DNA from 3 places in the Cupriavidus sp. FW305-F7 genome. Region 1 is predicted to be linked to each of the others. Evidence: riboswitches for the same ligand, from Rfam matches in the RefSeq annotation. Region 1 holds a riboswitch; each other region holds the start of a gene.
The links. Region 1 has a riboswitch for glycine ahead of AC3WL8_RS22520 (D-amino acid dehydrogenase). Riboswitches for the same ligand answer to the same signal wherever they lie in the genome.
Positions count from the first base shown of each region.

Region 1 (10,497 bases):
CACGCTGGTGCAGGCCGCCGACACCGCCGCGGCCTGGCCGGCACGCCCCATCACGATCGTGGTGACGTATCCGCCGGGCGGCGGCGCGGACCTGATGGCACGGCTGATCGCCCCGGGTCTCGGGCGCGAGCTGGGCCAGACCGTGATCGTCGAGAACCGCCCGGGTGCCGGTGGGCAGATCGGTGCAGCCTATGTCGCCAAGGCGGCGCCGGACGGCTACACGATGATGGTCGATGCCTCCTCGTATGCGGTGAATCCCAGCCTCTATCCGCGCCTGCCCTACGATCCGGACAAGGCCTTCCGGCCGGTCGGCGTGCTGGCGCGCTATCCCAATGTGCTGGTGGCCACGGCGAGCTTCCCTGCCAGCAAGGTCAGCGACGTCATGGCCATGGCCAGGCAAAAGCCAGGCTCGGTCGCCTTTGCGTCCTCGGGCAATGGCTCGGCGCAGCATCTGGCGGGCGTGCTGTTCGAGCAGCGCGCGGGAGTCGACCTACTGCATGTGCCCTACAAGGGCGGCGGCCCCGCCATGACCGATGTCATCGCCGGCCAGGTGCCGCTGTTCTTTGCCAACGTGGCGTCGAGCCTGCAGCACATCAAGGCCGGCAAGCTCAAGCCGCTGGCAGTGACCAGCCATGCCCGCACCCAGGCATTGCCGTCCGTGCCCACCATGCAGGAAGCCGGCGTGGCGAGCTACGAGGTCTATGAATGGAACGCGGCTTTCCTGCCCGCCGCAACGCCGGACCCGATCGCAGCGAAGCTCGCTGACGCCCTGCAGAAAGTCATGACCAGCCCCGAGATCCGGCAACGCGTGGCCGAGCTGGGCGGCGAGGTCGTGGCTGCGCCGCCAGCACAGGCACGGCAATTCATCGACGGGCAGACCCGGCTATGGGCCAAGGTCATCCGGGACGGCAACATCAAGCCCGAATAGCACCCGCCAGCACCGCCCCTGCCCCACCACGGCCCAGCTACAGAACCTTCAGGAGAAAAACATGACCTCGATCAATCCCCTTCGCCGCCATCTGCTCAAGACCACCGCCGCGCTGGGCGCGTGCGCGCTGGCGCCAACGCTGGCGCGTGCCCAGGCCTGGCCGGCCAAGCCGATCCGGCTGGTGGTGCCGTTCGCGCCGGGCGGCAGCTCGGAGATCGTGGCGCGCTCCACCGCGGCGGAGCTGACCAAGCTGCTTGGCGTGTCAGTCTTCGTCGAGAACAAGCCCGGCGCGGCCGGCAATATCGCGATGGGCGAAGTCGCGCGCGCCGATGACAACCACACGCTGATCCTCGGCCATATCGGCACGCTGGCGGTCAATCCGTTTATCTTCCCGAAGCTGCCCTACGACCCCATCAAGGATTTCCGCGCGATCTCGCTGCTGTCGAAGGTGCCGAGCCTGTATGTGGTCCACCCCGACGTGCCCGCGAAGAACCTGAAGGAGTTCGTGGCGCTAGCCAAGAGCAAACCCGGCAAGCTGAACTACGGTTCGGCCGGCAACGGCAGCGCCGGCCACCTGGCCTTTGAATACCTGAAGGCCGCGACCGGCACCTTCATCACCCATGTGCCGTATCGCGGCAGCGGCCCGCAGATCACCGACCTGCTGTCGGGGCGGCTGGACGCGGCCGCCGTCGGCGCACCGGCGATCATCCAGTTCATCAAGGCCGGCAAGTTGCGCTGCATCGCCACCGGCACGACCCAGCGCATTCCCCAGCTGCCTGACGTGCCGACGGTTGCCGAACAAGGCTATCCCGGCTTCGAAATGACGCAATGGTATGGCCTGCTGGCACCGGCGTCTCTGCCCCAGGCGGCCGCCGACAAGCTGGCGGACGCCACCGTGAAAGCTGTGAAGAGCAAGTCGTCGGTCGAGCGCCTGAGCGCGGATGCGGCGATTGTGGTGGGCGACACGCCGGCGGAGTTCTCGCGCTTTATCGCGCAGGAACAGCAGCGTTGGAAGCCGATCATTGCGCGCGCGGGGATCAAGCCGGATTGAACGGGCAGCCGCTCCCGGCGCAGCCTCAGCCGGCGATGCCGGCCCAGCGCAGGTGCTTGCCCCAGTCGGCGTCGCTGATCACGCCGGACACGCCCTGCCGCTGGCCATCGGCGCGATAGAAGTAGGTGCGCGGCATCTCGCCCATCCAGTCCGGATCGACCGCATAGCGCAACCGCTCCTGCGGCTCGTGCCCGAACACCCACGCGTTGCGCGTCAGCCTGACGCGCTGGAGCAGTTGCTGCACCTGTGGCAGCGCGTCGGGGTTGTCCGTCGCCAGCGTGACGACGCGCAGGTCCCGGTGCTGCGCGCGCAGCTTGCCGATGGCGTCGAAGTTGCGCTTGCAATAGACGCAGTCGAGCGACCACACCACCAGCACAAAGGGCTTGCCCTGCTGGCTGGCTGCCAGCTGGGTGGCGCTGGCCGATGCGAACACGGCGACGCGCTCGGCCGGCGCACTGCCGGCATTGGCGGCAGTCATCGCCAGGGTCAGGACGGCAGCGGCGAGCAGCTTGCGGCGGGATGGCATCATGCGCCCTCCTTGCCCAGCGGGAACACCTGGAAGCCCTCGGCCTCGGTACGCCACAGCACGTAGGCGCGGCCCGCATGCTGCAGCAAGTGCGGCTGGTCCGAGTCGCGCTCCGTGCCGGCAAGCTTGCGCGTCTGCCAGGTCTTGCCGCCGTCTTGCGACAACATCGCCGACAGGCGTGTCTGCTGGCCGTCGAACGATTTCCAGGTCACCGCGATCTCGTTGTCCTTCAGCGCGACGATATCGGCATGCTGCGCGCGCGGGTCGTCCAGCGGGCGCTGTGCCAGCAGCTTGCCGTCCTTCCAGCGCCCCACCGAGACCGTGGGCTTGCCTTCGCGCACGTTGAACCAGACCATATGCACCGTGCCATCGGGCGCCACCGAAGCGCCGGGGCCGTGGTGCGGGCAGGCGTCGATGCGCCAGTCGTCGAAGGTGGCGCGCTGCATCGGCGTGGCCCTGCCGTCGGTGCCCAGCAGCGCCAGCGCGTGGTCGCGCGCGTTGGGCGGGAATACATGGCGCCACAGCGCCAGCATCTTGCCGTCAGGCGTGGGCGACAGCGCGATGCGGCAGCATTCGCACGACTGGTCGGCGATCTTGTAGTCGGCCTGGAAGGTCTTGCCCTGGTCGGCCGAGACCGCGTAGTAGACCGCGGCGCCGGCGTACGGCTGCTTGCGCGCCTCGGCGGCAACCACGTCGCGCTTGTCGATCCAGCTGACGAAGACGCGCCCGGCGTTGTCCACCGCGATGGCGTCGAAGCGGTGTGCGATCTGGTCGCGGTTGGCATGCACCGTCAGCGGTTCGGCAAAGGACTTGCCGCCATCGGTGGAGCGCGCAAAGCGGATAAAGCCGGTCCACGGCTTGGGCAGCGGCTGGGTCCAGGTGACGTAGATCTCGCCGTCGCGCCCCGCGGCCACCTTGGGCCGGCTTTCGTGATCGGCGGCAACCTGCTCCGGCACGCTGTTGACATGCTGCGCCGGCCCGAAGCTGCGGCCGTAGTCGGTCGATGCACGTACCGCGACGTAAGGGCCGTCCTTGTAGGCGACCCACAGCTTGCCCTCGCGATCGAAGGCCGCGCCGGTGCCCAGCTCGCTCATCTTCGCGGTCTTGGCCTGGCTGCCGTGGCCGGCGTGATCGCCGTGCGTTTGCGCGGTCGCGGCCAGCGCGGCGCCGGCCATCAGCCCGGCAACGATCAGACGGAAACTGGGGCAAACGCCTTGCATGGGTGTGGTCAGCCTGTTCACGTGCTCAGAAGGAAAGTTTCGCCTCGGCGTAGAACGTCCGGCCCGGATACGGGTGGTAGACGTAGTAGCGCTGGTCGGTGAGGTTGTCGATGCCAAGCCCGAGGCGCACGTTCTTCGCGGGCCTGTACGTCACCTTGACGTCAAAGGTCAGGAAGCTGCTGGTGCCGCCGAAGGTGTCGGGATTGACGTCGGAATTGTCGAGCGTATTGTACTGCCGCCCCGAATAGGTCATGGCCAGCGTGCCGGCCCAGGCCGGCGTGATGCGATAGGTTCCCATCAGGTTGGCCCGCCACTTGGGGATGCGGTAGAAGTACTTGCCCACCGAGGCCGGGTTGTTGGCGTTCTCAAGCGTCTTCGAATGGTTGTAGGCCCCGCTGGCCGACAGGTCAAAGCCGCTGACGAACACATCGCGCGCGTCATAGGCCAGCTCGATGCCGCGGGTGCGCACGCGGTCGACGTTCTGGAAACTGGTGACAGTCGGGAATACCGTGGTGTTGGTCTGGCTGACCAGGGCATCGCGGATATCGTCCTCATACACCGAGACCCGGAAGTACGACGAATCCAACGTGCGCTCGAAGGTCAAGTCCTTCGAGAACGACCGCTCTGGCCGCAGGTTGGGATCGATGTTGATCAGCGCGGTCCCGGTGATGCGGCCCTGGAACAGCTCGCTGACAGTCGGGTAGCGATAGGCCTGGCCCAGCGACAACCGGCCCAGCCAGTCCTGCCCGAAGGCCTTCTCCAGCGCCAGCTTGGGCGACCAGTTGGATTCGCTGCGCACCGGGTAGCCGATATCCGCGCCGGGCTGGCTGCGGCTGCCGTCATAGGCACGCCAGTGTTCGTAGCGCAAGCCGGGGATCAGCTTCCAGTCCTCGGCAAAGTACCAGGCGTCCTGCGCATACAGCGCCTGGGTCTCGGTCTTGCCGGCAAAGGCGTTGTTGAAGGCGGTGATGGTGGCCGCCTGCCAGTCCGAGGTGTTGTAGGTGGTGTTGCTCAGCCGGTAGTTGTCGTAGTGATAGCCGAACGTGACCCAGTGCCCGCCCTGCAGCTGCTGCGGGCGGTAGTCGGCCTTCAGGTCGAGCGTGCGCCAGCCGGTGCCGTCGCCATAGGTCACCGTGCCCGGCCCGCTGCCAACGGTGTTGGCGCTGCGGCTGATGTCCTTGCTGACGTCGAACAGCGACGCCACGCCCGAGAAATTCCAGCCGGTCTCGTTGCGCGTGCGCAGCGACAGGCCATAGAGCCAGCGCGCGTCCTCGCCATTGCTCGGGGCAAAGGCGTTGGCGGGAATCACATACTCGTAGCCGCCGATATTCACTGGACCGTTCGACACCACGTTGCCACTGGCATCGCGCAGGTAGCTGCCCGTGGCGCTGGAGCGGTCCTGTTGCCAGTAGGCGGCAGTGAACTGCGCCTGCAGGGTATTGGTGATGTCGTAGCCAAGCTTGAGCTTGAGCTGGTCCTGCACGGTATGCGTGACGCCCTCGCTGTTCACGCCCATCACCACGCGGTCGCGGCCGGTCTGGTCCTGGTCGAAGTGGGCGCCGGTGACCGGCTTGTCGGCGGAAGTGGCACGGGCCGTGGAGCGCGCCGCGGTATAGAAGCTCAGCGGCTGGCTCTTGCTGTCCTGCCGGTCCACGCTGACCAGCCACGAGAACGGGCCGACGCGGTCGCCCACATAGGCGTTGGCGTGGACCCCGTTGAAGTTGTCGTGCGTGCCGTACAGGCTGAAGCGCTGCGTGAACAGCTGCACGCTGGCATCGCCCTCGAACTTCTCCGGCGTGCGCGTGGTGATCAGCACCGTCGCACCCAGCGAGTTGCCGGGATACAGCGCCGAATACGGGCCGTACAGCACACCCATGCGCTCGATCTCAGCGCTGTTGACCAGCGACCAGCGCGGCGGGAAGCTGAAGTCCGATCCCAGCAGGTTGGACAGCAGCAGGCCGTCCGCATAGACCAGCCCCCGCGCCGACTGGCGCGAACTGGTGCTGCGCACCGAGATGATCGAGTTCATATCGCCGATGAAGCGCTTGCGTACGGCGAGGTTGGGCGCGTATTTGAGGGCGTCTTCCGTGTTCACCACATTGAAGTCGGCCATGCGGCGGCTGCTGATGCCGTAGGCCGGCGAGGGCGTGTTGGGCGGTATGGCCGGCGTCTCGCCGCGCTCCGACTTGGCCGAGACCACCACCTCCTGCAGCGGCTCGAGCGCGTCCACCACCTGGGCGGCGGCGACGGCGGGGCCCATCAGTACCGCCGAAACGGCCAGTGCAATGCGATTTATCTTCACTGGAAAGCCTTGTTGTCGTCTTTTTTTTTGGCTCACTCCACCTGAGCGCAGCATACGGCGCTTCTCCCCGAGAGCGAGCGCTGACATTTTATGGGGCATGGGGACGCAGGCCGATGCGACATAGCGACGCGGGCGGCAGGCCGCCTAAGTGTTAACCCGCATATCCAACGTCGGACCTTGTCACTACATTGCCCCGATTGGCGTCAAGCCAATGTGATGCAGGGAGAGACTATCGCGGCGCCCGCCGCGCACAGCGCCGAAGGAGCAACCGCCCCGGAAACTCTCAGGCAAAAGGACCGGCATCACCAGTCAGTGCACTCTGAAGAATGCCGGACGCTATCGTCCGCCGGCATACCGAAGGAGCAAGCGTACCCCGCCCTGGCGGCCGGGTGTCGTGAATCTCTCAGGTCCAGAACAGAGGGGGCGTCCGCCACGCATATTGCGTCCGGGCTCCCACCATCGACGTTCCTGGAACCTGCAGATCATGAAATCAATCGCTGTCATCGGCGGTGGCATCACGGGTGTCACCACGGCCTACGCGCTGGCCCGGCGCGGATTCTCCGTCACGCTGTTCGAGCGGCACCGCTATGCCGCCATGGAGACCTCGTTCGCCAACGGCGGCCAGTTGTCGGCCTCCAACGCCGAGGTCTGGACCCACTGGTCGACCATCGTCAAGGGCATGAAATGGATGCTGCGCAACGACGCCCCGCTGCTACTCAATCCCCGGCCCAGCTGGCACAAGCTGTCCTGGTTCGCCGAGTTCATCGCCGCGATCCCCCACTACCGCCGTAACACCATCGAGACCGCGCGCCTGGCCATCGCCGCGCGTGAGCACCTGTTCGACTGGGCGGCGCAGGAAGGCATCGATTTCGACCTGAAGAAGGAAGGCATCCTCCATATCTACCGCGACAAGGCCGGCTTCGACCATGCCGGCCGGGTCTCAGCGCTGCTGGCGCAGGGCGGGCTGGAGCGCCGCGCCGTGACGCCCGAGGAGATGCGCGCGATCGAGCCGACGCTGGCCGGGTCCTACTATGGCGGCTATTTCACCGAGAGCGATTCCACCGGCGACATCCACAAGTTCACCAGCGGCCTGGCCGCGGCCATCGATCGGCTAGGCGTGCGCTGCCTGTACGGCCAGGACGTGCGGGCGGTGAAGACCGACGGCAGGCGCGCCACCGTGACCGTTCAGGACGGCGCCGACACGGCCAGCTCCACCTTCGACGGCGCCGTGATCTGCGCCGGCACCGCCAGCCGCGCACTGGCTGCGGGGCTGGGCGACCGCGTCAACATCTATCCGGTCAAGGGCTATTCGATCACGGTCAACCTGACCGATGAAGCCAGCCGCGCCGCGGCACCGGTGGTGAGCCTGCTCGACGACGAAACCAAGCTGGTCACCAGCCGCCTGGGCGACGACCGCTTCCGCGTGGCCGGCACTGCCGAGTTCAATGGCTACAACCGCGATATCCGCGCCGACCGCATCCGCCCGCTGGTGGAATGGGTGCAGCAGTGCTTCCCCGGCGTCAGCACGCGCAGCGTGGTGCCTTGGGCCGGGCTGCGGCCGATGATGCCGGATATGCTGCCGCGTGTGGGGCGCGGGCGGACGGCATGCATCTTCTACAACACCGGGCACGGGCACCTGGGGTGGACCTTGTCGGCGGTGACTGCGGATATGGTGGCGGGGATTGTCTACCAGCATCTCGGCGCGAAGCTGGCAGTCGCGCCGGGTGCGTCGCTGGCATTGGCCAAGGCCTGAGCCTGAACTTGCAGATGTTTTCCCCCCTCTCCCATTTAGGGGAGAGGGGAGAGAACTAGGGGCATGGACGGGTTTCGCCTCATTCGGGTCCGCGCCCCAAACTCCCCACAATCCCCTTGCGGAAAGTCAGCACGCACACGATGAAGATGATGCCCGTCACCATCGACACCGATTCACCGAACCCGTTGAACCAGTCGATGCCCGTCACCGCCGCAAGGTAGCCGCCCAGTTCGCCAAGCTTGTTCTCCAGCGCGATCACAACAAACGCGCCGATAATCGGCCCGGTGAGCGTGCCGAGGCCCCCCAGCAGCGTCATCAAGATCACCATGCCGGACATCGACCAGTGCACGTCGCTGAGCGTCTCGAAGCCCAGCACCAGTGCCTTGACCGAGCCGGCCAGCCCCGACAGCGCCGCCGACAGCACGAAGGCGGTCAGCTTGAAGTGGTCGACGTCATAGCCAAGCGACACCGCGCGCGGCTCGTTCTCCTTGATCGCCTTCAGGATCTGCCCGAACGGCGAATGCACCGTGCGCACGATCAGCGCAAAGGCGGCCACGATGATCGCCAGCGCCACGTAGTACAGCGTCAGGTCGTCCGACAGCGGCAGCACCCCGAACAGCTTGCCGCGCGGGATGCCCTGCAGGCCGTCCTCGCCGCCGGTGAACGGCGCTTGCAGGCAGATAAAGAACAGCATCTGCGCCAGCGCCAGCGTGATCATCGAGAAGTAGATGCCCTGCCGGCGGATGGCCAGCGAGCCCACCACGTAGCCGATCAGCGCGCCCGCAGCGGTGCCCAGGATCAGGCCGATTTCCGGGGTCACGCCCCAGACCTTCAAGGCATGGCCGGCGGCATAGCCAGCGCCGCCGAAGAAGGCCGCATGGCCGAACGACAGCAGCCCGGTATAGCCGATCAGCAGGTTGAAGGCGCACGCAAACAGCGCGAAGCACAGCACCTTGAGCACGAACACCGGATACGCACCGGCCAGTGGCGCGGCCAGCAGGCACGCCAGCACCACGCCGTATATCACCTGCTTTGGCAGGCGCCCCGCCACCTGCTGCTGCCGTACGCCGATTGCGGCGATAGATTGTCCGCTCATCACTTCTCCTTTCCGAACAGCCCTGCCGGGCGCAACAACAGCACCACCACCATGATGACGAAGACAACGGTGGAAGATGCTTCCGGGTACAACACCTTGGCCAGCCCTTCGATCACGCCCAGCCCCAAGCCGGTCAGGATCGCACCCATGATCGAGCCCATGCCGCCGATCACCACCACCGCGAACACGACGATGATTAGGTTCTGGCCCATCAGCGGCGATACCTGCATGACCGGCGCGGCCAGCACCCCGGCAAACGCGGCCAGCGCCACGCCGAAGCCATAGGTCAGCGTCACCATCCGCGGCACGTTGACGCCGAACGCCTCGACCACCTTGGCGTTCTCGGTGCCAGCGCGCAGGTAGGCGCCCAGCCTGGTCTTCTCGATCACGTACCACGTCGACAGGCAGACCGCCAGCGATGCCCCAACCACCCACACGCGGTAATTGGGCAAGCGCATGAAGCCGAGGTCGGAGGCGCCCTGCAGCGCCTCGGGCGGTCCATAGGGCAGCCCGGACACGCCATAAACCGAGCGGAAGATGCCTTCGACCACCAGCGTAATGCCCAGCGTCAGCAGCAGGCCGTAGATATGGTCGAGCTTGTAGATCCAGCGCAGCATGGTCTTCTCGATCACCACGCCCAGCGCGGCCACCACCAGCGGCGACAGCAGCAGCATCGCCCAGTAGCTGAGCCCCGCATAGGTCATGCCGGCCCACGCCAGCACCGCGCCCAGCATGAAGAGCGCACCGTGCGCGAAGTTGATGACGCTCAGCAGCCCGAAGATCACCGCCAGGCCCAGGCTCAGCATGGCGTAGAAGGCGCCGTTGACGAGCCCGAGCAACAGCTGCGACAGCAGCGCCGGGAGCGGGATTTCAAACAGATTCATGAGTCGCTCCTTATACGCCCAGCAGTTCGTGCAGCACCGGCATCTTGGCCTGCAGCTCATTGGCCGCGAAGCGCTCGACGATGCTGCCGTGCTCCATCACGTAGAAGCGGTCCGCCAGCGGCGCGGCAAAGCGGAAATTCTGCTCCACCATCACCACCGTGTACCCCTTCTGCTTGAGCATCAGGATCATGCGCGCAAGCGCCTGCACGATCACCGGTGCCAATCCTTCCGAGATTTCATCGAGCAGCAGCAGGTTGGCGCCGGTGCGCAGGATGCGCCCGACCGCCAGCATCTGCTGCTCGCCGCCGGAAAGACGCGTGCCCTGGCTCTGGCGGCGCTCCTTCAGGTTCGGGAACATCTCGTAGATATCGGTCTCGCTCATGCCCTTGCTGGTGTCGGCGCCCTTCAGCACCGGCGGCAGCATCAGGTTCTCTTCGCATGAGAGGCTGGAGAAGATCGCCCGTTCTTCGGGGCAATAGCCAATGCCGTAGTGCGCGATCTTGTGCGTGGGCAGGCTGATGGTCTCGTGGCCATTGACCTTGATCGAGCCCTTGCGCGTGCCGGTCAGTCCCATGATCGCGCGCAGCGTGGTGGTGCGGCCAGCGCCGTTGCGGCCCAGCAGCGTGACCACTTCGCCGCGGTTCACGGTGAGGTCAACGCCATGCAGGATGTGCGATTCGCCGTACCAGGCGTGCAGGTCCCTGATCTCGAGCGCGGGTGTGTTGGATGTCGTCATC
Region 1 is NZ_JBYSYC010000025.1:25,410-35,906, reverse strand. It holds gene AC3WL8_RS22545 (tripartite tricarboxylate transporter substrate binding protein) at 1-928, shown strand, start outside; gene AC3WL8_RS22540 (Bug family tripartite tricarboxylate transporter substrate binding protein) at 990-1,979, shown strand; gene AC3WL8_RS22535 (TlpA family protein disulfide reductase) at 2,005-2,508, opposite strand; gene AC3WL8_RS22530 (sialidase family protein) at 2,505-3,725, opposite strand; gene AC3WL8_RS22525 (TonB-dependent receptor) at 3,751-6,081, opposite strand; glycine riboswitch at 6,238-6,336, shown strand; glycine riboswitch at 6,337-6,455, shown strand; gene AC3WL8_RS22520 (D-amino acid dehydrogenase) at 6,467-7,780, shown strand; gene AC3WL8_RS22515 (branched-chain amino acid ABC transporter permease) at 7,860-8,876, opposite strand; gene AC3WL8_RS22510 (branched-chain amino acid ABC transporter permease) at 8,876-9,760, opposite strand; gene AC3WL8_RS22505 (ABC transporter ATP-binding protein) at 9,771-10,496, opposite strand.

Region 2 (10,497 bases), on a different contig from region 1:
GCCACGTAGCCCTCGTAGTAGTGGACGGCTTCCATCATCAGTTCGATGACCGGTGTGATCAGGCGGTGAGCGTCTTCCGGGTCGCGGTCGTGGATCAGGGCAGTCGAGCCGGCCATATCGGCGAACAGGACGGTGATGGTCTTGCGTTCGCCGCCGGCATCGCCGCGGGCCTCGAGGGCTGCCTGCTCGGCCCGGATACGCTCGGCGAGGTGCGATGGGGTGTAACGAATGGGGCCGGCGGATGATTCCTGCGGCAACTCACCGACGGGCGTGCCGCATGCATTGCAGAAGCGTGCGGTCGCAGTTAATTCTTTGCCGCAACGCACGCAAATTCGCGCCAGCCTTACGCCGCATTGCTCGCAGAATTTCGCTCCATCGGCATTCTCGAACCGGCAATTTGCGCAGCGCACCATGGGAGCCTCCTCCCGAACTTGCTGCAGCCAATTAGATACCCCGATATCTTTCGTCGCAAGCCCAGTGCCGTCATGCCCCGGGATCAGGCTTGGCATTCGTATGCCAGCCATCTCGATGTCCAGGTCTGACCCGCGGAAATTGCTGGGGACAGCTGGCTGGCTAGGCCGAGAATGTTGTGCTTGACGCGATCACCAGTTCGCGAAAATCCGAAAGAAACGATCCAATTTGCTGCGTGGTCAGTCGAGCGCTGGTGACTCGGATGCCCGATTGCCCTTCGACGACGAAGTCACTACCCGTGCGTACCATCCATCCCTTCGCCAACAGCCATTGAGCCACCATGGCCTCGTCCTTCAAAGGAATCCACACATTGAGGCCGACCTTGCCTGGGACGTCGACCCCAATCGACAGGAGGCCTTCCTTGAGTGTGACGAAGCGCTCGCGATAAGCCTGCCCGGCGAGCCTGATTCGGTCTTGCACTCGCTGATCGTTTAGCAGCGCGAGCGCTGTCTGTTGGAGCAGCGAACTGACCCAGCCCATGCTGGTAGCTTGGGAGTACTCCAGCTTCGCAAGCGTTACAGGGTCTCCGCAAGTGACTGAAACGCGCAAATCCGGCCCCAGAAACTTGGAGAAGGAGCGCACCGTGAGCCATCGAGCGCTCTCCGCGTGCCACGGCTCGTATGGCGCCAGCTCCAGCAGACTGGAATGGTCGTCGTCAATGAAAAGCACCTCGTCACGCCCACGCGCAATGGTCCGCAACTCGCGTGCACGCCGGGAACCCGTTGCCGCGCCGGTCGGGTTTTGCGCGCGCGAGGAAAAAATCACTGCGCGACAATCAGAGGACAGTGCATTCCTCAACGCTTCTGGCCGGATCCCCTCGTCATCCATCTCCATCTGCACAGCTCGTAAGCCTAGCGACCGCACCAAGGCCAGCGTCGTCATATAGGTGGGCGTCTCAACGGCGATCTTGTCTCCAGGTTTGACGTGGGTACGAAGCGCTCGCTCCATGGCGTCCAAGGCGCCGCTTGAGACAAAGATTCCGTGAACCGTCGAGAAGTCCGACTCAAAAAAAGAAGTCGCCCAACCCACCAGTTCCGCAACGTTACGCCGCTCTCCGTAAAGCCGTGGCGAAGAAGGGGTGGTTGCAAATGCACTCAGAATCTCGTCGCGCGTGGGCAAGAAGGCCGGGTCTGGATTGCCATCATGTGCCGCAACCACACCGCTGACCGTGACGGAGGGCGGCGCAATGGGCACTGGTGCGTCGAGATGCCGCTTCGCGACCACGGTACCGCGTCTGCCTGCCGTCACGATGACACCACTTTCAATCAGCATCCGGTAGGCCGTAGCCACCGTGTTCTTGTTGATACCGAGCGACTCGGCTAAGGCACGCACCGTCGGCAGCTGCTCTCCTGCGGCAAGTTTGTTGTCGTAGACGGCCCGCTCAATGGTCCGAAACAGGTCTTCGGCCTTCCTTCCTCCGACTGCAAATCGGCTTGGGTCAAACATGCTTTTGTACTGGTCCAAAGTTTAGGAACTCATTATACGTCCCCTTAGCATCGGGCTGAACCATAGCGCAAGCCCTATGGGAGCGTGTTAACCCTGATGCGCCGAGCCCGAAAAAGCGCCTATAGTTGTCCCGGTACAAACATACTATTGTACCGGTACAAACACACGAGAGGAAAATTGAGATGCAGAAGATTCCGGCGGACCGGCACCTGAAGATCGGCGGTTTGATCTTCCCCAACATGGATCAATGTGACTTCACCGGCCCATTCGAGGCCTTGTCGCGCATTCCGAACTCCACGTTCCACACGCTGTGGAAGAACAAGGAAATTGTTCGCGATATGCGAGGCATGCAGCTCGTTGCAGATACTTCCTTCGATGAGGCTCCGCAACTTGACGTCCTGCTCGTGCCGGGAGGCTATGGCCAGGAGGAAGCGGCGGCGGATGAGACTGTCCTCGCCTTTATCCGCCAGCAAGCTGAACACGCCCTATATGTTTACTCGGTGTGTACTGGCGCTCTGCTCTGTGGCGCGGCTGGCTTGTTGCATGGGCGCAGGGCGACCACGCACTGGACAGCGATGGAAGTGCTGCCCCTCTATGGCGCCGTGCCAAGCGAGGAACGGGTCGTCATCGACGGCAACTATGTCAGCGCGGGTGGCGTTACATCGGGCATCGATGGTTCCCTGGTCTTGGCTTCACTGCTCCGTGGAGAGCGGTTAGCGAAAGAACTCCAACTTTATATGGCCTACGACCCGCAACCCCCCTTTGACGCAGGGTCCCCGGCGACCGCGCCCAGCGACATTCTGAGCACCGTCCGTGCGCGAGCATCTCAAATCACCGAGCAACGCTTGGCGAGCGCCCGCCAATATGCTGAGCGAGCCTTGGATCTAGCCTAACCATTCTTTGAGCATGATGCCGTCCACACCACTTATTGATATTGCGTCTGCCGAATCGCTAGCCATTTCGCTCACGCAGCAGTTCGTCAAGGTCGACACTGTGAATCCGCCCGGCAATGAAAGCGCGCTCGCTCGCCTGATCGGCGCACTATTGGCGGAAGCAGGGTTGCAGACGACGTTCCATACGCTAGCTGACGGAAGAGAAAGTCTGGTGGCGTGGACTGGCTCAGCCAATGAAGGGCCAAAGCTGTGTTTCACGGGGCATCTCGACACGGTGCCGTTTGGATCTGCGCCATGGAGTCTGTCGCCACTTTCCGGTGAGATTCAGGGCGACAGGCTGTATGGTCGCGGGTCGTCAGACATGAAGGCTGGTATCGCGGCGTTTATTGCCGCCTTACTCCGGCATCGCGAAACGAACGGACAGCATGCCGCGGTTATCCTGGTCTTGACCGCCGGCGAGGAGACGGGGTGTGAAGGTGCCAAGGCTCTACGGACCCTTACGCAGCCGGCTTTCAATGTTGGTGCCATGGTGGTGGGTGAGCCAACTGCCAACGAGGTCGTGATCGGCCACAAGGGGGCTTTGTGGATTCGGGCCCAGGCGCAGGGTATTACGGCCCATGGCGCTATGCCGGAGCGCGGGGACAACGCGATTTATCACGCTGTCGATGCCATACACAAGCTTCGACTATTCAACTTCCATGCTCCGGAAGATGACCTCCTTGGCCACCCGACGCTCAACGTAGGGACGATCTCCGGCGGTCTCAATGTCAATTCGGTGCCTGACCAAGCTTTGTTTGAGGTCGATGTACGGACGGTTTGTGGGATGCCGCATGACAAGTTGCTCGACGAACTCGGCGCTTACCTTGGCGACCGTGTAGCGCTTAGAGCGAAGCTCGACGTGCCCGCTCTGCGACAGGAGATGAGGAGTCCGTGGATCGCACACGTCAGCAGAATGGTCAGTCAGATCACCGGCTCTCAAAACGGCGGACGCGCAGTCTCATTCTTTACGGATGGTCCCGTCCTCAGGGAAATTTTTGGGGCCGTCCCCACCGTGATTCTCGGTCCCGGCGAACCATCCATGGCGCACAAGACGGACGAGTATTGCAACGTGAGTTCGATTATCGCTGCCGTAAATATCTATGCGCGGATCATCGAGGCTTGGGAAAGCAAAAGGGAACAATGAAATGTCATATCAACAAGTAGCAGATGGACCGATCGATTGCGAATGGTTGACGGAATCTAGAGAGTTCGTCGTCGTATCTCGTGGACGCAGTTTTACGATTGTTGTATTGCTGCTTGCCTTCGCGATTTACTATTTTGCACTTTTGCTAGGTGCGGCCTATTGGAGCGACGTGCTCTCGATACGAATCGTAGGGGCGGTTAACGTCGGCATGATATTGGCCATTTCCCAGTATCCGGTCGCTGGCCTCATTGCTGCCATCTACGTTTGGAGAATGCGTAAATTCGACAAGCTGATCGAAGGATCCGGTAAGGATACCGCCGTAGGGAGCAAGAAATGAGAAATTTTCTGAAATCGCCCACTTTAAAATTGGGGATCGTGATGGCGATTTTTACGATCGTGCCAAATTCAGTCCGCGCTGCATCTGAACTGATTGAGCCAAGGTTTCGCGGCCTTACCTTCGCCACATTTGCGTTGGTCATCGGTTTAACGCTTATCGCAACCTGGTATGCGGCACGTCGGAATGCCAGCGCCCGCGATTTCTATACGGGTGGGGGAATCTCCGGCCGGGCGAATGGCCTGGCCATTGCGGGAGACTATCTCTCGGCCGCCGCCTTCCTGGGCGTCTCCGGGTTGATTTCCCTATATGGCTACGATGGCATCCTGTATTTGATCGGTTTCTTCGTTGCGTTCATTCCCGTACTGCTGTTGATTGCGGAGCCATGTCGGAATCTCGGCCGCTATACACTGGGTGATGTCCTTGCCTATCGCAACAATTACCGCGCTTCCAAGATTGTCGCGGCGCTATCAAGTATCGTGGTGGCGATCTTCTACCTGATTCCGCAGATAGTAGGCGGCGCAACCCTCATCAAGGCGCTGGTCGGATTCCAGTATGAGGCCTCCGTCGTGATGGTTGGGCTGCTGATGCTGGTCTACGTCTTGTTTGGCGGGATGAGGGCGACGACGTATGTACAGATCATCAAGGCGATTCTGCTTCTGTTTTCTTGCGCGTTGATTGTGATTCTTGCGCTCTATCCATTCGGGTTCGACGTCAATTCTCTTTTCAATGAAGTTCTTTCGAGTCAAAAAGTTGCCCACCATTTGACTGCGGTTTTCCAGAATCAGAATGATGCAGTGGACGGGACCTCGCTGGCGCGGAAGTTCTTCGAGCCTGGCCTCTATTTGAAGAACCCTGTCGAACAGGTATCGCTGGGCTTGGCGCTTACGCTTGGGACGGCCGCCTTGCCTCACATCCTGATGCGATTCTTCACGGTGAAGGATGCCAGGACTGCGCGCTCTTCTGTCTTGTGGGCCATGTTGTGGATTGGCGTCTGCCATCTCATGATTATCGTGATTGGCTTTTCTGCCGCCTACTATGTCGGACCCAGCACAATCCTTGCCGCAGATAAAGGGGGCACGCTCGCAGCACCTCTGCTAGCTCAGTTCCTTGGGGGTGGGGCAAACTCATTCGCTGGCAATCTCTTCCTCGGGTGGGTGGCGGCTGTCGCCTTTGCAACGATTGTCGCCGTGGTGGCAGGGCTTACGCTTGCCGCAGCCTCCGCCCTTGCCCATGACATCTACGTCGGGGCAATCCGTCGTGGTGAGGTATCCGAACGAGAGCAAGTGATCGCAGCCAAGGCCGCCGCCGCAATCGTTGGTGTCGTGGCAATTGTTCTGAGCATTCAGGCAAAGGGCCAGAACGTTGCGCATCTTTCAAGTCTGGCGTATGCCGTTGCGGCTTCCGCCAATCTCCCAGCGTTGTTGCTTACCCTGTACTGGCGTCGGTGTAGCACTGTCGGTGTTTGCGTCGGCGTCGTCGGGGGGACACTTGCAGCAGTCCTGCTTGTGCTGGTGTCGCCCAATATGCAGTATCCCTTGCTCGAGAGAGCGCAGGCTGAACGAACGCAAGCCACCGCCGCCAGGAAGATCGAGAACCTGACGGTAAAGATGGCGGCATCGACCGGAGCCGGCCGTGATGAGCTTGGGGCTGAACTATCAAAGGCGCGCGCCGCCATCGCGAGCGCACAGTCGACCATCGATGCGCTCCGCGATCGTCGGACAAGCTTGATTGGGCTCGAGGTGCCCCTATTCCCCTTGCGTAATCCGGCGCTCGTCACCGTTCCATTTGGCTTCATGTTGGTGTTCCTTTTTTCGGTACTCTTCCCGGATCCGCGTGCTCAATCGATCTGGACAAGAATGGTGGCCCAGCGAGAAACCGGCGCCAACGCAGCAGCAGCCATTTCGCACTAAGCATTGCGAAGTACGGAAACGCTCGATACAGCTGGCTAAGGCCAATCGATAATTTACGGCCTTAGATCTGATCGGTCGGCATGTTGGTGAAGTATGGACAGATACAGCTTTCAACGTGGTGTCGACCGATACAAGGAGCGTGAGATTACTTGTCAAAAACCAGGAGTCATGACCGACACCAATCGGTTATGCTGAACAAGCAGCACGCAAAAGTGGCCATTAGTTGTTGATGGCCACGATACGTCGCAGGAGAGACTGGGCAGGACACGTGCCCAGCGCCGACGGAGCAACCACCCCGGAAACTCTCAGGCAAAAGGACTGTGACGTCTACTGCAAATCTGGAGAGTGGCATGCCAGGCATGCCCACCGAAGGGGATGGCGCCGGCACCGTTGGCGCCTAAGCTCTCAGGTCCCGAGACAGATGGGGTGAACGGCCGGATCGTCCGGTCACGAATTTACTTCACAGGGACTGCCATGACGCATATTGTTATCGTCGGCGCCGGTATTTCCGGCGTCACTACCGCTTATACGCTCTCGAGACTTGGCTACCAGGTCACGGTCGTCGACCGCCAATTGTATCCGGCGATGGAAACGTCGTTCGCCAATGGTGGCCAGCTTTCCGCCAGCAATGCCGAAGTCTGGAACAGCTCTGGCACGCTGCTCAAAGGTATCAAATGGATGCTGCAGAAAGATGCCCCGCTGTTGCTCAATCCCAAGCCATCGTGGCATAAATACTCGTGGCTCGGAGAATTCGTCGCGAGCATCCCCCGCTACCGCCGCAACACGATCGAGACCACTCGGTTGGCCATCGAGGCACGCAAGTATCTGTTCGAGATGGCAGAGCGTGAGCAGATCGACTTTGACCTGCAGCATCGCGGCATCCTGCACATCTATCACGACAAAGCGAGCTTTGCGGCCGCAGGCAGGACCAACACTCTCCTCGTTGCCGGAGGACTTGAGCGTCATGCTGTGAGTCCGGAGGAAATCAAGACGATCGAACCAACGCTGCAAGGCCAGTACTACGGCGGCTACTTCACCGCGTCAGACGCCACCGGCGATATTCACAAGTTCACGCGCGGCCTCGCGCAGGCCTGTCATAAATACGATGTGTGCTTCCTGCATGGGGTGGACGTGCAGGCCGTCGAGATGACCGAACAAGGCGTTCGTCTCCTGTTGCAGACAACACTGGACGATAAGCTCTCGACCACGCGCGCTGACGTTGGGACGGAACTCGTCGCCGACGCGCTGGTTGTCTGCGCCGGTGTCGGGAGCCGCCATATCGCGCAAATGGTGGGGGATCGCATCAATGTGTATCCGGTCAAGGGCTATTCGATCACCGTGCATTTGGACGACGAAGCCAGTGTGCAAGGTGCGCCGTGGGTCAGCCTGCTGGATGAGAGCGCGAAGATCGTGACAAGCCGCCTGGGAGCGGGGCGTTTCCGTGTGGCCGGCACGGCCGAATTTAACGGTTACAACCGCGACATTCGCGCCGACCGCATCGAACCCTTGATCGCCTGGACACGCCGTAACTTCGCTATCGGTACTTCGCGTGTGGTGCCGTGGGCTGGCTTGCGCCCGATGATGCCTGACATGATGCCGCGCGTCGGCCGTGGCCGGCATGCACGCGTGTTTTACAACACCGGCCACGGGCATCTCGGTTGGACATTGTCGGGTGCGACTGCCTCGATGATCGCGAGCGTAGTCGACCGCGACTGTCCGCGCCACTAGTCCTGAAGGGCACGTTGCTGATGTCAGCGCTTTGCCGACTCACGCCCGGGTGTGGATAGCGTTTGGTCTTGCCAACGTCCGGATCGAGCTTCTCCACCGGTGTTGCTCCAGTGCCGTACCGGCACGCGTCATGCGGATCGGCTTCAGTACGGGCTGGCCGTGGGGCGCACGATGATCTCGCTGACGTCGACATCGGCAAGCTGTTCCACCGCGTACGCGATGGCCCGAGCAATCGCCTCAGGCTTAATGGCGATTCGGCGGAATGTTTGCATGGCTGCGCGCGCATTGTCATCGGTGATCGAGTTCGCCAATTCGGATTCGACAACACCCGGGCAGACGACAGTGACTCGGATCTTGTCCGTTTCCTGACGCAGGCCATCAGCGTCCCGGCGAATTGCGGGACCCAACGGGCGACGTCACCGGCAACAAAGCAAGTTATTGGGGACGGCTTTGCTCCGGCAGTAACAAGCGCAGCCTCCCCTTCAGCTTGAGTCCGTCCCGCAAATTCAAGCTGAGCAGCGTGATGTTCACAAGTCCAGCGACCAGTTCCAGCACCTGGACAGCGTAGAAGGCGGCATCAAATTCGTTGGCTCTCGCCCTTGAAGCCAGGAACATCGCAGACGGAATCAGGATAAGAAGTCCGTTGGCAGCGATGAAAGGCATGCGCCGCTTCTTCGCATTCACAAGCCGGCCCAATCGCCCTTTCGATAGGGCGAAGCCCGAACCGCCCGCTGCTGCCAAGGCCGGTACCAGCAGCAAGAAGCCCCACGGGATTGCCATCTTGACCACGACGACGGTCGCCCGCCGTAGCGGAAAATAAATTTGTCACCGGGGTATCCAGCTGGAACCCTTGTCGCATAAAGGTGGCGGAAAATGAATTGACATTTTTATCGACACTCTAAAAATAATGAATTAGTCAATTCGCATTAGTCCGCATTAAAATCGTCTCGTTGCATCCTAGACTTCGAATCCCGCCCGTAAGGTACTGATCTTATGGAAGATTCGTGGCAAGTCTCCGAGCCGATCGCAGTTGCCCGACCTTACGGGGCACACCGCCTCGAAGCATTTAGGGCAATGCCGGCATAGAAAGCAGCCAATCCATCTTCGATTGATTATTTCACGATCATGAAATCATCTGGCCCGCCGCCTCCACGCTGGCTTGCCTTGTTCACGGGAGGGGCTCCATGGCGCGACCACTACCTGATCCGACGCCACCGTCGCGCGCGACGATTCGCAGCATTCACCAACTGGGCGACCGCATTCGAGCCACCCGCGCAGGGGAAGGGGTGCCCATTGACCAAGCGGCGAGGCATTGCGGGGTCTCCATCGGCATGCTGTCCAAGCTGGAGAACGGCAAGGGCGTCAATCTCGAGCACGCCCTGTGTGTGCTGATGCTGGTCGTGCCCAAGGCGCATGCACCTTGGCTCGAAGAGGCTGCGACCCATGCGTCCAAGACCGGCGAACTGGCGGCGTGGGATAAGAGCGCTCCCAGGTGCCGTGGCGCGGAGAGGGATTGCTGTGCGCCTTCGCTGAGCCGCGGCTGTCCATGCCAAAACTTCAACCTATCGAGCCGCATCAATGGGGTGCGACGCCTTCGCCGATTGGGATGGTGCCCCCGGCGAACGCCTTGCTTGCAGTTGCTGCGCCGGTTTTGCATCCTCCGGGCGAACCTGCCCCGCCTGCTGGCCGGCCAGATCCATCCGCGATGCGCCTTCGATGAGGCAGGCCCAGTAGCGGGCGCCGCGGCACCAGGTCTTGATCGCCTCGCGCAATTCGGCCTCCGTGAGGGCAAGCTTATGGGCATGCGGGAGGAGATCCTCGAAGATGCCGATCTTGAGCGGCACCTTGGGCGCAGAGTTCTTCAGAATGGCTTGAGGGAATCGCTTTTGCCGCTTTCCGATCGCTTGCACCGCTGGATCTATCGGTTTGCCGGCGAAGCCGTAGCGCGCGCTTGGCCAGCGATTGCGAGCTTCACTTGTTGCTTGTCCACCTGATCCGATGCTGCTCCTGGGTCGCTTGGTGCCGCGCACCCTCTTCGCTGTGCAGGTACGCACTGGTGGTGGCGATCGAGGTATGGCCAAAGTTGTCGCGCACATAGCGCGGGTCCACTTGCCGGGTCGATACGCGTCCTGCCTGTTGTCGGCCACCAGCGTGCCTAGTATAGTGTCACGATCATGAAATAACCTCTGAGCAAGCCTCCACTCTGGTTTTCCTTCTTCCCTGAACGGGCCCCATGCCGCGACCACTCCCTGATCCGACTCCACCTTCGCGCGCGACGATTCGCAGCATTCACCAACTGGGCGACCGCATTCGAGCAACACGGGCAGGCGAAGGGATGCCCATTGATCAAGCGGCGAAAAATTGCGGTGTTTCCGTTGGCTTGCTGTCCAAGCTGGAGAACGGCAAGGGCGTCAATCTCGAGCACGCCCTGCGTGTGATGGACGGGCTAGGTTTGACGATGCTGGTCGTCCCCAAGGCGCATGCGCCTTGGCTCGAACAGACAGCGGCCCACGCGGCCAAGCTCGGCGA
Region 2 is NZ_JBYSYC010000028.1:8,179-18,675, forward strand. It holds gene AC3WL8_RS23950 (adenylate/guanylate cyclase domain-containing protein) at 1-413, opposite strand, end outside; gene AC3WL8_RS23955 (aminotransferase class I/II-fold pyridoxal phosphate-dependent enzyme) at 574-1,917, opposite strand; gene AC3WL8_RS23960 (DJ-1/PfpI family protein) at 2,100-2,810, shown strand; gene AC3WL8_RS23965 (M20 family metallopeptidase) at 2,824-3,993, shown strand; gene AC3WL8_RS23970 (DUF485 domain-containing protein) at 3,995-4,330, shown strand; gene AC3WL8_RS23975 (solute symporter family protein) at 4,327-6,240, shown strand; glycine riboswitch at 6,477-6,571, shown strand; gene AC3WL8_RS23980 (D-amino acid dehydrogenase) at 6,616-7,968, shown strand; partial or broken gene AC3WL8_RS23985 (short-chain dehydrogenase) at 8,112-8,366, opposite strand; gene AC3WL8_RS23990 (hypothetical protein) at 8,404-8,748, opposite strand; gene AC3WL8_RS23995 (ProQ/FinO family protein) at 9,531-9,878, opposite strand; gene AC3WL8_RS24000 (helix-turn-helix domain-containing protein) at 10,304-10,497, shown strand, end outside.
Region 2: linked by a shared signal. The riboswitch ahead of AC3WL8_RS23980 (D-amino acid dehydrogenase) and the one ahead of AC3WL8_RS22520 (D-amino acid dehydrogenase) in region 1 are both predicted to bind glycine.

Region 3 (10,497 bases), on a different contig from region 1:
CGGTGGGGCGTTGGCGGCCTGTGCCGGATCCACGCCGGTCTGCTGCTTGGCCCAGCTGTAGCAGGCGCCGTCGTCGCTGGCCTGCTGTTGCTGGCTCTGGCCCTTGGCCGGATAGGCCATAGGCTTGTTCTGCGCCATGGCCTGGGCCGGGATCAGCGTCGGGGTCAGCGCGATGGCCGCCGCCAGTACGCCGAGGCCACGGTACAGCTTGCGATGCGGGCATTGCTTCATGATGATCTTCCCCCACGGGTGTCGGCTACGCGGCGCTGGATGCACCGACCGGTGCGCAAGTGGCGAGCCGTTCTGTGAAGGCCAGTATTTGCGGCCCGCAGGGGTATGTCAAATCAGCGTTTTGACGGCCTGATGTTATTTGTTTGTGGTGGTGGCGGGGACAGCAGGAACGCGACCGCTTCCTGCCACCAGGCCGTGTCGACATGCCCGGTCCAGTCGTTATGCCCGGCGCCGCCGATCACCGCCAGCCGCCGGGGTTCGCCCAGCGACGCATAGAGCGCCTGGCCGAAGCGTGCCGGTACGATGGTGTCGCGTTCCGCGACCGCGACCATCACCGGGCGGCCGAAGCCTTCCAGGCTGGCCGCGCTGTCGTAGCGGTCGCGCAGCACCCAGCCGGCCGGTAGCCAGGGATAGTGATGCGAGGCTATATGCGCAAGCTTGTCCCACGGCGTGATCAGCAGCACGCCGGCGACGCTCTCGCGCTGGCGCGCCGCGGCCGCTGCGGCCACGCCCGCGCCCAGCGACTCGCCGATCAGCAGCAGCGGGCCGCCGAACTGGCGCCGGGCCAGCGCGATGGATTGTTCCGCGTCTGCCACGAAGCTGCGCTCACCCAGCGTGCCGGTGCGAGGGCCGTAGGCCGGGTACTCGGCCAGGATCACGCGAAGGCCCAGCTTCGTCAGCGCGCTGGCGTAGTAGTCGCGATGCCCGGCGTGCCCGGCATTGCCATGAAAGACCATGGCGGTGGCGCGCGCCGGGCCGGCCGGCTCCGCGACCAGTCCGCGAAAGTCCTGCGGCCCCGGCCAGGCGCGCAGCCCGGGCGAGACCATGTCATCGACCGACGCCTTGTCCGGGAAGTAGAGGAAGTGATCCTGCAGCATGCTGATTCCGGCAAGCAGGACTAGTCCCGCGCCGAGCCAGCGCAGCACCCCGCGACGGACCGATCCAGTCCGCGGCGACACCAGCCGCGCTGGCGCCGGTGCCGGGACGATGGCAGGCATGGCAAAGCGCTCAGGCGCCGGCGAACACCGGTTCGCAGCGCACCTCGGTCCTGACCGAGTTGGCGATAAAGCAGGCGTCATGCGCGGCGTGGTGCAGGGCATCGAGCTCTTCACGCGTGGGCTCGCGCTCGCCGCCAAACGTCACCTGCGGGCGCAGCGTTACCACGGTCATCGCCATCTGCCCGTCGGCGTTCCTTGCCATCACACCAGTGGCCGCATCGAGGTAGCGGTCGACGACGAAGCGCTGCTTCGCCGCCAGCGACAGGAACCACAGCATGTGGCAGCTGGACAGCGAGGCGATGAACATCTCCTCGGGATCGACCGCGCTCGCATCCGACATCGGCAATGGCACCACATGGGGCGACGACGATCCCGGGACTTCCGCGCCGCCGTCAAAGCGCAGCACATGCCTGCGGCTGTAGCGGTTGCCGGCGAAATCCTGCCCGTCGCGTTGCCACAGGACCTCTGCGGTGTATGTGGACATGCAAAGACTCCTAGCGTTAGGAAAACCTCAGGCGCCGTGCGGCACGCTTTCGCCGTCGCGCAGGCCCAGGCGCTGGTTGGCAGGCACGGCGACATCGATCAGCTTCGGGCGCGGCAGGTTCAGGTTGCGCATCATCTCGATGAACTCTTCGCGCGTGCGGCCGGCGACGCGGTTGTTGTGGGCGCGCTCCTGGCCGATGGTGGACGAGGTGCGGCCCTTGTAGTCGTGGGCCGGGTAGACCTGCGTGTCGTCGGGCAGCGCAAACAGCTTTCTGGTCAGGCTGTCGTAGAGCGTGCCGGCGTCGCCCGACTGGAAGTCGGTGCGGCCGCAGCCGTCGATCAGCAGGGCATCACCGGTGAAGACGCGGCGTACGATGCCGTCGGGCGTAGGCTCTTCCCACAGGTAGCTCATGCTGCCGGCGGTATGCCCTGGCGTATGGATGGCGCGCAGCACCTGCTTGCCGAAGGCGACAGTGTCGCCGTCGATCAGCTGCTTCTGGGCGGGCTTGATATCGCAGCCGGACGGCGCCGCCGTGTGCGCGCCGGTCTGCAGCGCAAGGTGGCCTGCCGAGGTGATGTGGTCGGCATGGGCGTGGGTCTCGACGACCCACGCGAGGTGCGCGCCGGTGTCTTGCAGCAGCGCCATGTCGCGTTCGAGCTGGTGGTCGACCGGGTCGATCAGCAGCGCGTCCCCCGTGGCGGCATCGATCAGCAGGTAGGTGAAGGTGGACGAGGTTTCGTCGAACAACTGGTGGAAGGTCTGCATGGCGGTCCTCTTCTTTTGCCATCGGGGAACGCCGCCATGATACGCCGCGCCATGCCGTTGGGCACTAGCAGCAGGGGTTGTCAGCACTCCACGATATTCACCGCCAACCCACCCCGCGCCGTCTCCTTGTACTTCGTCTTCATGTCGGCCCCGGTCTCGCGCATGGTCTTGATGACCGAATCGAGCGAGACATAGTGGGTGCCGTCGCCGCGCAGCGCCATGCGTGCTGCATTGACCGCCTTGACCGAGGCCATCGCGTTGCGCTCGATGCATGGGATCTGCACCAGTCCGCCAACGGGGTCGCAGGTAAGGCCGAGATTGTGCTCCATGCCGATCTCGGCAGCGTTCTCGACCTGCGCCGGGCTGCCGCCCTGTACCGCCGCCAGCGCGCCGGCGGCCATCGAGCAGGCCACGCCGACTTCGCCCTGGCAGCCGACCTCGGCGCCGGAGATCGACGCATTGAGCTTGTACAGCAGCCCGATCGCACCCGCGGTCAGCAGGAAGTCGACCACGCCTTGCTTGTTGGCGCCCGGCACGAAGCGGTCGTAGTAGTGCAGCACCGCGGGGATGATGCCGGCCGCGCCGTTGGTAGGTGCCGTGACCACGCGCCCGCCGGCGGCGTTCTCTTCATTGACGGCAATGGCGTACAGGTTGACCCAGTCCATCACCGAGAGCGGGTCCGACAGCGTGCGCTCGGCGCGCTCGGTCAGGCTGCGGAACAGCTCGGGCGCACGGCGCTTGACCCTGAACGGCCCCGGCAGCTCGCCGTCGGTGCGGCAGCCGCGCGCGACGCACGCCTGCATCACGTCCCAGATATGCAGCAGGCCGCTGGTGACTTCCGCCTCGCTGCGCCAGGTCAGCTCGTTCTCCATCATCAGCCGCGCGATGCTCTTGCCGCTGGCGCTGGCCATCTCGAGCATGTCCTTGCCGCTGCGGAACGGGTGCGGCAGCTGCTGCGCGGCATTGAGCACCTGTGTATTGGGTGCGCCCGCGGTCACGACGAAGCCGCCGCCGACCGACAGGTAGCGCGCCTCGCGCAGCGATGCACCGCTGGCGTCGAAGGCATGGAACTTCATGCCGTTGGGATGCTCGGCCATGGCCTCGCGCCGGTAGAAGGCGATGTGCTCCTTCTCGACGAAGGGCACAATATGCTTGCCCAGCAAGGACAGCTCGCGGCTCGCGCGCAGCGCGGCCAGGCGCGTGTCGATCGTATCGGGGTCGATGGTGTCGGGCGCCTCGCCCATCAGGCCGAGGATCACGCCCTTGTCGGTGCCGTGGCCCTTGCCGGTGGCGCCAAGCGAACCGTACAACTCCACGCGCGCGCTGGCCACCTGCGGCAGCAGGCCATCGCGCTCAAGCCCCTGCGCAAACATCAGGGCCGCGCGCATCGGGCCCACGGTATGCGAGCTCGACGGGCCGATACCCACCTTGAACAGATCGAAAACGCTGACTGCCACGGGAAGTCTCCAGGATGTCGATGGCCCGCGCAGGGCTCTTGTCGTTTTGCAGCCTTCGCTCAGAACGGGCGCCGCACGGCGCGGCGCCCTTCATATCGAGCATAGCGCTTTGGCGGGCGCCCAGTGCCGCGGGCGGCCCGTCCGAAGCTCAGTCGACCACGTAGTCGCTGACCGGCACGCAGGCGCAGAACAGGTTGCGGTCGCCGTACACGTTGTCGGCACGGCCGACCGGGGGCCAGTACTTCTGCGTGCGCAGCGATGCCACCGGGTACGCGGCTTCCTCGCGCGTGTACTTGTGGGTCCACTCGTCGGCGGTCACGACCGCGGCGGTGTGCGGCGCGTGCTTGAGCGGGTTGTCGTCGCGGTCGAAGGTGCCGTCGGCAACGCGGCCGATTTCCTGGCGGATCGCGATCATCGCGTCGATAAAGCGGTCCAGCTCGTGCAGTGCCTCGCTCTCGGTCGGCTCGATCATCAGCGTGCCCGGCACCGGGAAGCTCATGGTCGGGGCGTGGAAGCCGTAGTCCATCAGGCGCTTGGCCACGTCTTCATTGCTGATGCCGGTGTCCTTCTGCAGCGGGCGCAGGTCCAGGATGCACTCGTGCGCGACCAGGTCGTGCTGGCCGGTGTACAGCACCGGGTAGTACGGCGCCAGGCGCTTGGCCACGTAGTTGGCCGCCAGGATTGCGTTCTCGGTGGCGGCGGTGAGGCCGGCCGAACCCATCATTGCGATATACATCCACGAGATCGGCAGGATGCTGGCCGAGCCGAACGGCGCCGCCGACACGCCGCCGATGCCGCGGTCGTCACGGCGGTAGCCGACGCTGTCCTGGTTGGGCAGGAAGTCCGCCAGGTGCGCACCGACCGCGACCGGGCCCACGCCCGGGCCGCCGCCGCCGTGCGGGATGCAAAAAGTCTTGTGCAGGTTCAGGTGGGAGACGTCGCCGCCGAACTGGCCCGGCGCGGCGGTGCCGACCATCGCGTTCATGTTGGCGCCGTCGACATAAACCTGGCCGCCGTGCTGGTGCACGATCTCGCAGATCTGCTGCACGCCCTGCTCGAACACGCCGTGCGTCGACGGGTAGGTGATCATGATAGCCGCCAGGTTCTTGCTGTGCTGCTCGGCCTTCTTCGCCAGGTCCTGCAGGTCGACGTTGCCGTCCTCATCGCAGGCCACCACCACCACCTTCATGCCGGCCATCTGCGCCGACGCCGGGTTGGTGCCGTGCGCCGACGACGGGATCAGGCAGATGTCGCGATGGCTCTCGCCGCGGCTGGCGTGGTAGGCGTGGATGATCAGCAGGCCCGCGTACTCGCCCTGCGAGCCGGCGTTGGGCTGCAGGCTGACCGCGGCGTAGCCGGTGGCGGCACACAGCATGGCCTCGAGCTGGTCGATCATCTCGCGGTAGCCCACGGTCTGGTCCAGAGGCGCGAACGGGTGGATCTGGCTGAACTCGGGCCACGTCACCGGGATCATCTCGCTGGTGGCGTTCAGCTTCATCGTGCACGAGCCCAGCGGGATCATGGTGCGGTCCAGCGCCAGGTCCTTGTCGGCCAGCATGCGCAGGTAGCGCAGCATCTCGTGCTCGGCGTGGTGCGTGTTGAAGACCGGGTGGGTCAGGTATTCGCTGGCGCGTGCCAGTGCCGCCGGGAAGGCGTCCTGCGCGACGGCCTCGAGCTTGTCGAAGTCCAGTTCGGCGGGCAGCGGCTTGCCTTGCGTGAACACTTCCCACAGCGCGACCACGTCGGCGCGGCTGGCGCTCTCGTCCAGCGAGATGCCGACGCGCGTGGCGCTGATATGGCGCAGGTTGATGCCGCGCGCGGTGGCCGCGGCATGGATCGCATCGGTGTTGAAGCCGGTTTCCAGCGTCAGCGTGTCAAAGAAGCTGGCGTTGGTGCGCGCGAAGCCCAGCGCCTGCAGGCCGGCGGCCAGCGTCGCGGTCAGGCGGTGCACGCGCTGCGCGATGCGCTTCAGGCCCTGCGGGCCGTGGTAGACGGCATACATCGAGGCCATCACGGCCAGCAGCACCTGCGCGGTACAGATGTTCGAGGTGGCCTTCTCGCGGCGGATATGCTGCTCGCGCGTCTGCAGGGCCAGGCGATAGGCCTTGTTGCCCTGCGCATCGATGGTCACGCCCACCAGGCGGCCCGGCATCGAGCGCTTGAAGGCGTCCTTCACCGCCATATAGCCGGCGTGCGGGCCGCCGAAGCCCAGCGGCACGCCGAAGCGCTGCGAGTTGCCCACGGCCACGTCGGCACCCCATTCGCCGGGTGCGGCGATCAGCGTCAGCGCCAGCAGGTCGGCGGCAGCCACCACCAGGCCGCCGGCCGCGTGCACGGCATCGGCGATGGCGCCGTAGTCGTTGACGTCGCCGTTCACGCCCGGGTACTGCAGCAGCACGCCGAAGGCGTTGGCCGCGGCGGCCTCGGCAGCGGGGCCGACCTTGACCTCGATGCCCATCGGCAGCGCGCGCGTGCGTACCACTTCCAGCGTCTGCGGCAGCACGTCGTCGGCCACGTAGAAGGTGTTCGAGTCGTGCTTGTTCACGCGCTGCAGCAGTGTCATGGCTTCGGCCGCGGCAGTGCCTTCATCCAGCATCGACGCATTGGCGATGTCCAGGCCGGTCAGGTCGGTGACCATCTGCTGGAAGTTCAGCATCGCTTCCAGGCGGCCCTGCGAGATTTCCGGCTGGTAAGGCGTGTAGGCGGTGTACCAGGCCGGGTTCTCGAAGATATTGCGCAGGATGACGCCGGGCGTGACGGTGTTGTAGTAGCCCTGGCCGATAAAGCTCTTCAGCACCTTGTTCCTGCCTGCCAGGCCGCGCAGCTTTGCCAGCGCGGCTTCCTCGCTCAGCGGCTCGGTGAACTCGCCCATCGGCATGCCGTCGCGGCGGCGGATAGCGGCGGGGATGACGGCGTCGATCAGCGCGGCGCGGTTGTCATAGCCGAGCACCTTCAGCATGTGCTGCTGTTCGGGAGTATCGGGGCCGATATGGCGGGCGGCGAAGGCGTCGCGCGCCTCCAGTTCGGCCAGCGTGGGCCGGGTTACTTGGGCGGCGTTCATGGGAAGCGGGGCGTTCATTGGCAAGAACCTCGTGGGGTGCGCGCCGGCCGGTGGTCAGCCGGGACGGCGCGCGTCAGTCTGCAGTGGCCGGTCCATCGTTGGACCGGCGCCGCCGGCGTCAGGCGCCGACGCTGGCCTTGTAGGCGTCGGCCGACATCAGGCCGTTGACGTCGTCGCCGTTGGCCGGCTTGAGCTTGAACAGCCACGCGTCGAAGGCGTCGGCATTGACGCTTTCCGGCGCGGCCGTGGCGGCCTCGTTGACGGCGATCACTTCGCCGGCCACCGGGGCGTAGATGTCAGAAGCGGCCTTTACCGATTCGACCACTGCCAGCGCGTCGCCGGCACCGACCGACTTGCCCACTTCGGGCAGTTCCAGGAAGACGATGTCGCCCAGCGCGTCCTGCGCGTGGTCGGTGATGCCGATGGTGAGCGTGCCGTCGGCTTCGACGCGTACCCACTCATGCGACTCGGTGTACTTGAGGTCAGCGGGGAAATTCATGGAGGTTCTCCGGATACAGATCTGTTTCTTGTTGGGTGATGCCTGCCCGGCAAGCGCCGGCAGGCGAGGGCGACCGTTGGTATGAGCCTCAGCTCACGAGTGCCTTGCCATTACGCACAAACGGCAGTTTAACCACAGTCGCGTTGAGTTTGCGGTCGCGGATCTCCACCTGCACGGTATCGCCCACGGCGACATCCTTCGGCAGGCGGGCAAAGGCGATGGACTGCGACAGCGACGGGCTGAAGGTGCCGCTGGTGATTTCACCGTCACCGGCCGGGGTGATCACTTTCTGGTGGGCGCGCAGGACGCCGCCTTTGTCACGCAGGATCAGCCCGAGGAATTGCTGGCGCGAACCGGCCGCGCCCAGTGCCGCCTTGCCGGTGAAATCGCGCTCGCTCTGCAGGTCCACCGTCCAGGCCAGGCCCGCATCCAGCGGCGAGGTGTTGATATCCATGTCCTGGCCGTACAGGTTCATGCCGGCTTCCAGGCGCAGGGTGTCGCGCGCGCCCAGGCCCGCCGGACGCACGCCGGCGGCGTTCAGCTTTTCCCAGACGGCGGCAACGTTTTCGGCCGGCACCACCAGCTCGAAGCCGTCTTCGCCGGTGTAGCCGGTGCGGGCCACCATGATCTCGCCGATGGCCGGGTCCTGGACCACGGCGGCGTTGAAGGGCTTGAGCGTGTCCGACGGCTGGGTCGAGGGGAAGGTGCTCCACACCGTGGTGCGGGCGTTGGGCCCCTGCACGGCGACGATGGCCAGAGGCTGCACGCCTGCAGGCGCAACATCTTCACGGCGCGGCGTGATGGTCACATCGCTGCCGGTGGCGGCATTGCGCGCGCGGATCCATTCGATGTCGCCCAGCGCGGTGCTGGCGTTGACGACCAGGCGGAAGCGGTCCTCGGCAAAAAAGTAGACGATCAGGTCGTCGATCACGCCGCCTTTCTCATCCAGCATGCAGGAGTAGAGCGCCTTGCCCGGGGTCTGCAGCTTGTCGACATTGTTGGCCAGCAGGCCGCGCAGGAAGCTGCGGGTATTGGCGCCGGTGAGGTCGACCACGCACATGTGCGACACGTCGAACATGCCGGCGTCGGTGCGCACGGCATTGTGTTCTTCGATCTGGGAGCCGTAGTTGACCGGCATGTCCCAGCCGCCGAAATCAACCATGCGGGCGCCGAGGGCGCGGTGGATGGCGTTGAGGGGCGTGGCCTGGAGCGTCATGGAATCCTCGGGGGCAATCTCGGTTGGCGAAAACAAAAAAGGGCCATCCGCCGCAACGCTCGCCGCGCCTGAATGTGGCGTAGCAATCCGCTGCGGCGGATGACCCCTCTGTCCTCGATACCTGAGAGATTACAAGGCGGATCCTGCAGGACCCCATCCTCGTGCGCCCCTTCGGTGGGCACGCTCGCCACGAATGGCGGGTGCCGCTCTCCAGAGTGCGGCATGCATCGTGTGCATATTGCATGCCGATCCGATCGGTCCGTGGTGCCTGAGAGTTTTCGGGTGATACCCCTTCGGCGGCGCAGGCGATGCGCGCTCTCCCGGTCGGATGCGCGCAATGTACGGGAGGCCCCGGCCTTTGTCAAACCGGCCAGGGAGCCTGCCGTACCTGTCGCTGCGGGTCTGGCTTACTTCTTCTTGTCGTCGGTGACAACGTTACCGATCACGCCGCCCACGGCCGCGCCACCCAGCGTACCCAGCGCACTGCCTTCGGTGAGGATGGCGCCGCCCACGGCACCCGCGCCCGCGCCAATGGCGGTATTACGCTGCTTCGGGGTCATGTCCGCGCAACCGGCAAAGGCCGCGACGGTCGCACCGATCAGGGTCACCTTGGTCAAAGTCTGCAGGGTTTTCATTATTGGCTCCGGTGTGATGATTCAAGCATGTCACCCCCGCCGCGCAGGCCGGGGGGACATATCAGTTAGAGCGTTGCGTTGCGCGATTGGCTCCGGCCTTTACGAAGTGTTACGCCAGTGACACAACCGGCCCTGTCAACGCGGTTTGCGCTGACTGACCTGCCGCGGCCAGCGTGTTAACATCGTCAGCTTTGCCGCCGAGCCCGTTTTTGGGGTGCCGGCGTGTCCCGCCTGGCCTTCCGCTGTTCCTGCTGATTTCCCCGCCTCCAACCGCATCCCTCGCATGACCCATGGCCTGAACCCCGCCCAATCTGAAGCCGTCCGCTACCTGGACGGCCCTTGCCTGGTGCTGGCCGGGGCGGGCTCCGGCAAGACCCGGGTGATCACGCAGAAGATCGCGCATCTGATCGAGGACAAGGGTTTCGAGCCGCGCCATATCGCCGCCGTCACCTTTACCAACAAGGCCGCCAAGGAGATGCAGGAGCGTATCGGCAAGCTGATGGAGGGCAAGACCACGCGCGAGGGCAAGCGCATCCCGCTCAAGCAGCTGACGGTCTGTACCTTCCACTCGCTCGGGGTGCAAATCCTGCGCATGGAGGCCGAGCACGTGGGCCTGAAGCCGCAGTTTTCGATCATGGATTCGGATGATTGCTTCGGCCTGATCCAGGAGCAGCTGGGCACCACCGACAAGAAGCTGATCCGCGGCGTACAGGGCACGATCTCGCTGTGGAAGAACGGCATGGTCGATCCGGAGGCAGCGATCGCGCAGGCCGCCAATGCCGACGAGCACCAGGCCGCGCTGGTCTACCGCAACTACGTGGCCACGCTGCACGCCTACCAGGCGGTGGATTTCGACGACCTGATCCGCCTGCCTGCCGAGCTGTTCGCGCGCAATGAAGCCGTGCAACTCAAGTGGCAGAACCGCCTGCGCTACTTTCTGGTCGACGAATACCAGGACACCAACGCCTGCCAGTACCAGTTGCTGAAACTGCTGGCGGGTGGCTCGCACCTGCGCGCGCCGGCCTTTACCGCGGTGGGCGACGACGACCAGGCCATCTATGGCTGGCGCGGCGCCACGCTGGACAACCTGCGCGGGCTGCAGACCGATTTCCCGGACCTGAAGGTGATCAAGCTGGAGCAGAACTACCGCT
Region 3 is NZ_JBYSYC010000044.1:56,911-67,407, forward strand. It holds gene AC3WL8_RS31290 (YMGG-like glycine zipper-containing protein) at 1-231, opposite strand, end outside; gene AC3WL8_RS31295 (alpha/beta hydrolase) at 345-1,229, opposite strand; gene AC3WL8_RS31300 (OsmC family protein) at 1,240-1,713, opposite strand; gene AC3WL8_RS31305 (MBL fold metallo-hydrolase) at 1,741-2,478, opposite strand; gene AC3WL8_RS31310 (L-serine ammonia-lyase) at 2,559-3,935, opposite strand; gene gcvP (aminomethyl-transferring glycine dehydrogenase) at 4,084-7,014, opposite strand; gene gcvH (glycine cleavage system protein GcvH) at 7,115-7,495, opposite strand; gene gcvT (glycine cleavage system aminomethyltransferase GcvT) at 7,584-8,711, opposite strand; glycine riboswitch at 8,810-8,935, opposite strand; glycine riboswitch at 8,957-9,044, opposite strand; gene AC3WL8_RS31330 (YMGG-like glycine zipper-containing protein) at 9,119-9,346, opposite strand; gene AC3WL8_RS31335 (UvrD-helicase domain-containing protein) at 9,630-10,497, shown strand, end outside.
Region 3: linked by a shared signal. The riboswitch ahead of gcvT (glycine cleavage system aminomethyltransferase GcvT) and the one ahead of AC3WL8_RS22520 (D-amino acid dehydrogenase) in region 1 are both predicted to bind glycine.